Regions from separate parts of the Vibrio echinoideorum genome, predicted to be linked through region 3. Evidence: riboswitches for the same ligand, from Rfam matches in the RefSeq annotation. Region 3 holds a riboswitch; each other region holds the start of a gene.
What was found. Region 3 has a riboswitch for thiamine pyrophosphate ahead of thiB (thiamine ABC transporter substrate binding subunit). Riboswitches for the same ligand answer to the same signal wherever they lie in the genome.
Positions count from the first base shown of each region.

Region 1: linked by a shared signal. The riboswitch ahead of thiD (bifunctional hydroxymethylpyrimidine kinase/phosphomethylpyrimidine kinase) and the one ahead of thiB (thiamine ABC transporter substrate binding subunit) in region 3 are both predicted to bind thiamine pyrophosphate.
Region 2: linked by a shared signal. The riboswitch ahead of thiC (phosphomethylpyrimidine synthase ThiC) and the one ahead of thiB (thiamine ABC transporter substrate binding subunit) in region 3 are both predicted to bind thiamine pyrophosphate.

Region 1 covers NZ_AP025484.1:1,281,666-1,283,931, forward strand. The annotation lists gene OCV36_RS21875 (ABC transporter ATP-binding protein) at 1-444, opposite strand, end outside; gene thiD (bifunctional hydroxymethylpyrimidine kinase/phosphomethylpyrimidine kinase) at 434-1,327, opposite strand; TPP riboswitch at 1,424-1,535, opposite strand; gene OCV36_RS21885 (DMT family transporter) at 1,634-2,266, opposite strand, start outside.
Region 2 covers NZ_AP025483.1:37,792-40,057, forward strand. The annotation lists gene OCV36_RS00160 (multicopper oxidase family protein) at 1-325, shown strand, start outside; gene crcB (fluoride efflux transporter CrcB) at 426-809, shown strand; TPP riboswitch at 872-970, shown strand; gene thiC (phosphomethylpyrimidine synthase ThiC) at 1,101-2,266, shown strand, end outside.
Region 3 covers NZ_AP025483.1:361,538-363,803, reverse strand. The annotation lists gene thiP (thiamine/thiamine pyrophosphate ABC transporter permease ThiP) at 1-448, opposite strand, end outside; gene thiB (thiamine ABC transporter substrate binding subunit) at 556-1,548, opposite strand; TPP riboswitch at 1,602-1,721, opposite strand; gene OCV36_RS01720 (flavin prenyltransferase UbiX) at 1,765-2,266, opposite strand, start outside.

The DNA.
Region 1 (2,266 bases), on a different replicon from region 3:
AACACGCTGGCGCATGCCTCCAGACAACTGATCCGGCATCGCATTCGCATAATCAGCCAAACCAACCGCAGCTAACAACTCTAGTGCTTGATTGGTTTGCAGTGCTTTATCAGAAGCTGGATTTTGAAAACGATGACTCAGGCAAACATTGTCGATGACCGATAGCCATGGCAGTAACAAATCTTGCTGCGCCATGTAAGCGATGCGATCGGTTAAAGGCAATTCATCGGACGTTGCCAATGTGCCCTGCCACTCCACCTTGTCGTCCAGCAAGCCCGCCAGATAACGCAATACCGTGGTTTTTCCGCAGCCACTTCGACCCAACAATACCGTCCACTTACCTGCGTTTAAGCTAAGCGACAACCCAGATAAGGTCGCGTGCTCACTGTCGTTATAACGTAAGGAGGCATTGCTGAGCTGAACACCAACCGTATTAACGGACATTGCCGTGTCCAGCGAAGAAGTGATTTACAGGCCCATGGCCTTGGCCGACTTGCAGCTCATCAGCATGAGCAATCGCGCGCGAAATGTATTGTTTGCCTAGGTCAACAGCTTCTGCCAGCGTGTTGCCTTGAGCCAAAAAAGAAGCGATAGCCGAAGAGAGCGTACAACCCGTACCGTGGGTATTTTTAGTAGGAAAACGCTTCGCACTAATCAAAGCAGAGGTGGTTGGCAGAATCAGTAAGTCGTTACTGTTCTCATCTTTCTCTAAATGGCCGCCTTTGAGAAGTACCGCTTTCGCGCCCAGTGCGCGCAAGTCTTCAATCATGCCCTGCATGTCAGCTTCGCTTTCAGGTACCGGCTTGCCTGTTAACGCTGCGCCTTCAGGCAAATTAGGAGTAATGATGTCTGCCAGCGGAATCAGTTCTTGCTTCAGCGTCGTGATAGCTGAGTTTTCTAGAAGAAGATCGCCACTTGTCGCAACCATTACAGGGTCAATCACAAGATGCTTAGGTTGATACTGCTTAATTTTGTCTGCAACGACTTTGATGATTTGCGAATCGGCCAACATGCCGACTTTTACGGCCACGATATTCAGGTCAGTGAAAACCGCATCTAACTGGCTAGCGACATGATCAAGTGGGATTGGAAAAATGGCGGAAACGCCTTGAGTGTTCTGGGAAGTGATAGCGGTAATTACCGAACAAGCGAAACTACCTGTAGCAGACATGGCTTTAATATCAGCTTGGATACCTGCACCGCCGCCGCTGTCTGAACCTGCGATCGTCAATACAATCGGAGTGTTCGTTCGAATCGAACCATCAGCAGAGTGCTGTGAAACTGAGGCTTTTGGCGTTAAATCTTTTGAAATAGAACTGTGTGTCATTGTCGCTCCTACTATCTTACAAGACGCAGGAGAACGAACACTGATCGAAGGAGAAGTCGCATTAGGCTCATGAAAGTTTTCATGGGTGCAGACGTAGATCGAGTGCTTATAGTTCCCTACGCCAGTGTTAACTGAATCAGGTTCAACGGGTCTCGATTAACGATCTCAGCACACACCAAATAAGGTATATGCCCCCCGACTATTGATAGCGATAGTAACAGCACTCTCACAACTGAGATACTGATTTTATTCAATTATAAGAATTACGCATGAATAAACTTCAATTAGGCGCTACAAAACAAATACTTATAGCGTTCCTTTAGATGGCTTCGACTGTATCAACAAGCACAGCACAATCAGAAACATACCTAGCCAACCTATAAAAGGAATCAGCTCACCGACAACACAGACGGCAAGCACCGCTGCAACTACTGGTTCAAACAGGGTCAGCAGATTGGCACTACTAGCGGTGACATGGCGTAAACCAAAACTGAACGCGATATAGCCCAAGCATTGTGGAATTAACGTCAGATAACTGATGACTAATACGTTAATCTGCGAGGAAAACAGGTTCTCACCAGTAAACCAGAGCGTTGGCAGCAACAGCATCGCACCCAGGCCAAAAATACTACCCATCGCTGCTTGAGACTCAATGTTCTTGTCTATCAGTGCTTTTGTCGCCCAAAAATAAATGGCATAACACAACCCAGCGAGTAGACCTAAAGCAATACCCAACAGCTTGAGATCATCAGCGGATTCATTCGCCGCTGAAGATTCTGAAAACACCAACAGCCCAATGCCTACCACACCAATCGCAAAGCTAATGAGCCAACGCTTGTTGATATTATTCTTTTTGCTAATAAGACACTCTAACAGAGCAGAAAAGAAAGGTGCGGTAGCAATCGAAACCACTGTACCAATCGCCACGCCAGATAATTT
Region 2 (2,266 bases), 320 kb from region 3:
TAATAAAAGAGCATGGGAAGGAATGAGTAAAGATAATATTCCTAAACCGTTGGCAACTTTAGAACTAGGTAAGACTTACATATTCGATCTTAAGAACGTTACTCAATATCATCACCCGATTCATATTCATGGTCATACATTCACTGTATTGGAAATTGATGGTAAAAAAATTGAAGAACCTTTCCATACAGATACTGTGCTACTTGGAAAAAATGGCCGAGCTAAAGCTGCATTTGTTGCAGACAACCCAGGGCGTTGGATGTACCACTGTCATGTTATTGAACACATGAAAACGGGATTGATGGGATATATTGAAGTTAAGTGACACCTGTAACGTTTAATATTTGCGCATGCATTCTTAGTTTATACCCTCGCTTTTATCGGCGGTAAAGCTAGAATATAGGGACTATTGTTTGGGAGGATTCATGGGTCAGTTATCTATTTTAGGTTTTATTGCCATTGGTGGCGCATTTGGTGCTTGTTCGCGTTATTTGATTTCAGAGTTATGTGTGGTGATGCTAGGACGTGGCTTCCCTTACGGTACGCTGACAGTTAACGTAATTGGCTCTTTAATTATGGGTTTACTCATCGCAGCGTTTGAGAATGAGATGGTTGCGACAGAACCATGGAGGCAGATCATCGGTCTTGGTTTCCTTGGAGCACTGACTACATTTTCTACATTTTCGATGGATAACGTGCTTCTTATGCAGCAGGGTGCTTTCTTTAAGATGGGACTCAATGTGCTACTCAACGTGGTTCTCAGCATCTCAGCAGCATGGATCGGCTTCCAACTTTTGATAAAGTCTTAAAACTTTCTTACGATTTGTTAACAACTCGGCTTGGTTTATCCAAGCCGTTTTTATATACTCGATCGAACTTGTCGGAGTGCCATATGGCTGAGACCGTTAACTCGGGATCCGTTGAACCTGATCAGGCTAATACCTGCGAAGGGAACAAGAGTAGGTATCTAACTAGAATCCTTCTAGAGATCTATCTCCAGATCACAACTGTATTTTCTTGTTGTAATCCCTCTTGTAGCATCAAATCCGTCAAGCATTTTTATCCCTATAAATAATGGCTAAAAGCCAAGGAAAAATGCTATGTCGAGTCGTAAACAAGCAAGACTGGAAGCGAAGAATTTCATTGATTCTTTATCCGTACAACCTTATCCAAATTCAAAAAAAGCTTACATCCAAGGATCTCGAGCGGACATTCAAGTCCCTGTCCGAGAAATATCACTCGCTGATAGCCTTGTGGGTGGCAGCAAAAAAGAGCCTGTATTCGAACCTAATGTACCTATTCAAGTTTACGATACCTCCGGTGTTTATACAGACCCTACACACGAAATAGACCTGTATAACGGTCTTCCTAAGTTGCGAGAGCAATGGATTGATGAGCGTGGCGATACGGAACTGTTAGACGATGTAAGCTCTGTTTACACCAAAGAACGTTTAGAAGATGAAACCCTAGACGACCTTCGTTACGGCAATCTACCTAGAATTCGTCGTGCTACAGGTAACCAATGTGTTACCCAGCTGCATTATGCTCGTCAAGGCATTATCACTCCTGAGATGGAGTACATTGCAATACGTGAGAATATGGGACGTCAGAAGTTTGCTGATGAGCAGCTTAATCATCAACACCCTGGCCATAACTTCGGTGCCAACCTACCGAAAGAAATTACCCCTGAGTTCGTGCGCAAAGAAGTTGCAGAAGGTCGAGCTATTATCCCTTCAAACATCAATCACCCAGAATCAGAACCTATGATTATTGGCCGAAACTTCTTAGTGAAAGTGAACGCCAATATCGGTAACTCTTCAGTAAGCTCTTCGATTGAAGAAGAAGTTGAGAAGCTAGTCTGGTCGACTCGCTGGGGTGGCGATACCGTGATGGACCTTTCCACCGGCCGTAATATCCACGAGACTCGCGAATGGATCTTGCGTAACAGTCCGGTGCCGATTGGTACGGTTCCTATGTATCAGGCGCTTGAAAAAGTGAATGGCGTTGCGGAAGACCTTAACTGGGAAGTGATGCGTGATACCTTGATTGAACAAGCAGAGCAGGGTGTTGATTATTTTACTATCCACGCAGGTTTACTGCTTCGTTACGTCCCTATGACCGCTAAGCGTGTGACTGGCATTGTCTCTCGCGGCGGTTCTATCATCGCGAAATGGTGCCTTGCACATCATCAAGAAAGCTTCCTTTATACCCACTTCCGTGAGATCTGTGAGATCTGTGCGAAGTACGATGTTGCTCTGTCATTAGG
Region 3 (2,266 bases):
AACGGCTAGCATAAGGCAGGTTAAAGAAGATATGTGCGAGCAAAATGCCATTCAAACCATAAATCGAGAATGGTAATTCAATGTCGAAGTTAGCCAAAAATTTAGCTAGCCAACCACTGTTGCCATAAATCGCGAGCAAGCCAAAGACACCAACTAACACAGGCAGAACCAAGGTCGAGGCGAACAGCCTTAACAACAGAGCTCGTCCAAAAAATTGCCTGCGACATAGAGCGTGAGCAATGGGTATAGCAAAGCCAACACTCAGTAAAGTTGAGAGTGTCGCTTGATAAAAACTGAATTTCGTTACATGCCAATAGTAAGGATCGGACCATACTTGGCTGATATCAAGAGAAGGGGCATTGCTAAGCAATGCCCCAACTGCTGAAACCACGAAGGCGGTAATGAGTATCGCAACCCAGATCCCGACCTTAGGTGTTTTCTTTATCATAAATTGATTTTTTACCGTAAATAGTTCGCTCAAAGTATATTGAACGAACCTTTAAATACAGAAAGTTAAAAGCTAGTTTTTAGAAAGCTAATCGTTAGACAATTAAGTTAGAAAGTAAGTGCACTCTGCCATTCGCGAATCCAAGCCTTACGCTTAGAGGCGATTTCTTCAGGCGTAAAGCTCAGAGCTTTCTGCGGTACCGTTAACTGCTCGAACCCTTTTGGTAGTTCGATGTCAGTCACTGGGTACATCCAGTTGCCCGTTGGCATTGCCGATTGGAACTCGTCACTTAGGATAAACGCCATAAACTCATCAGCCAGTTTTTCGTTCTTACTGCCTTTAACCTTAGCTGCCACTTCGACTTGAGTGTAATGGCCTTCTTCGAAGCTTGCAGCTGCGTACTTAGAGTCACTTTCTGCAATGATGTGGTAAGCCGGAGATGTTGTGTAAGACAAGACTAAGTCCGACTCGCCTTCTAAGAACATAGAGTAAGCCTCAGACCAGCCTTTAGTAACCGTAACCGTCTTCTGAGCAAGCTTCTTCCAAGCTGCTGTCGCTTCATCACCGTATACTGACTTCATCCATAGCATCATGCCTTGACCCGGCGTTGATGTACGTGGGTCTTGGTAAATAACCTTGAGGTCGTCACGCTGCTCAACCAGTTCTTTCAAGCTCTTAGGTGGGTTTGCTAGTTTCTCTTTGTTATAGATAAACGCAAAGTAGCCAAAGTCATAAGGGACAAAGGTGCTGTCGTTCCAGCCGTTAGGAAGTGTCACTGATGACGTATCAACACTGTGCTCAGTCAATAAACCCGTCGCTTTTGCTTCAGCCATTAGATTGTTATCTAGGCCTAACACGATATCTGCTTTGCTATTACTGCCTTCAAGGCGCAAGCGGTTCAGAATCGACACGCCATCTTCTAGCGCGACAAAGTTCACATCGCAACCACACTTTTCTTCAAATGCTTTTTCAACGGCAGGACGAGGGCCCCAATCCGCTGCAAAAGAGTCATAGGTGTAAACCGTTAGGGTATTGTCTGCAGCAAAGGCAGAAAAAGAGATGGCTGTAGTAACAGCAAGAGTTGTTAATGTGAATTTCACTGGACGCTCTCCATGGTCTGAGCGGCACAGGTTTGAGGGAGGAGAACGGTAGAAGTTGTTCCTAACTCAATTCCTACGCCAGCATTATCTGGTTCAGGTTTACGGGTCCCAAGCACTTGCTTGATCTCAGCTCGCATTCATTATTTGAATGGTTCGCTCCCCGATGAGTGTTCAGAATTGTAATTCGAATTTTAACAATAAGCTATCAAGTTTGGATCAATTACGTTGATCGTAACCCCAACGTGGCACTAAACCTTGCTCGATGCCAAGATGATCCAAAATGCGCGCCACCATAAAATCGACCAGATCTTCAATCGACTTAGGTTGATGATAAAAACCCGGAGCGGCAGGCATAATCGTCACACCCATGGTCGATAGCTTATGCATGTTCTCTAAGTGCAGCGTCGAAAATGGCGTCTCACGAACCACCAACAATAGTTGGCCTCGTTCTTTCATGACCACATCTGCAGCTCGTTCAATCAGATTATCCGATAAGCCATGAGCAATTGAAGCCAAGCTTCCTGCGGAACATGGGCAGACTACCATCTGCTTCGGCGCTGCAGAACCAGAGGCAACCGGCGAGAACCAATCATCTTTGCCACACACCACCAGCTTTTCGGGGTCACACCCAAGGTGTTTAACCAAAGCTTGTTTCGCTGCATCTGGTCCAGCAGGTAACTTAAGTTCATGCTCGGTCGCCAACACCACTCGCGCAGCC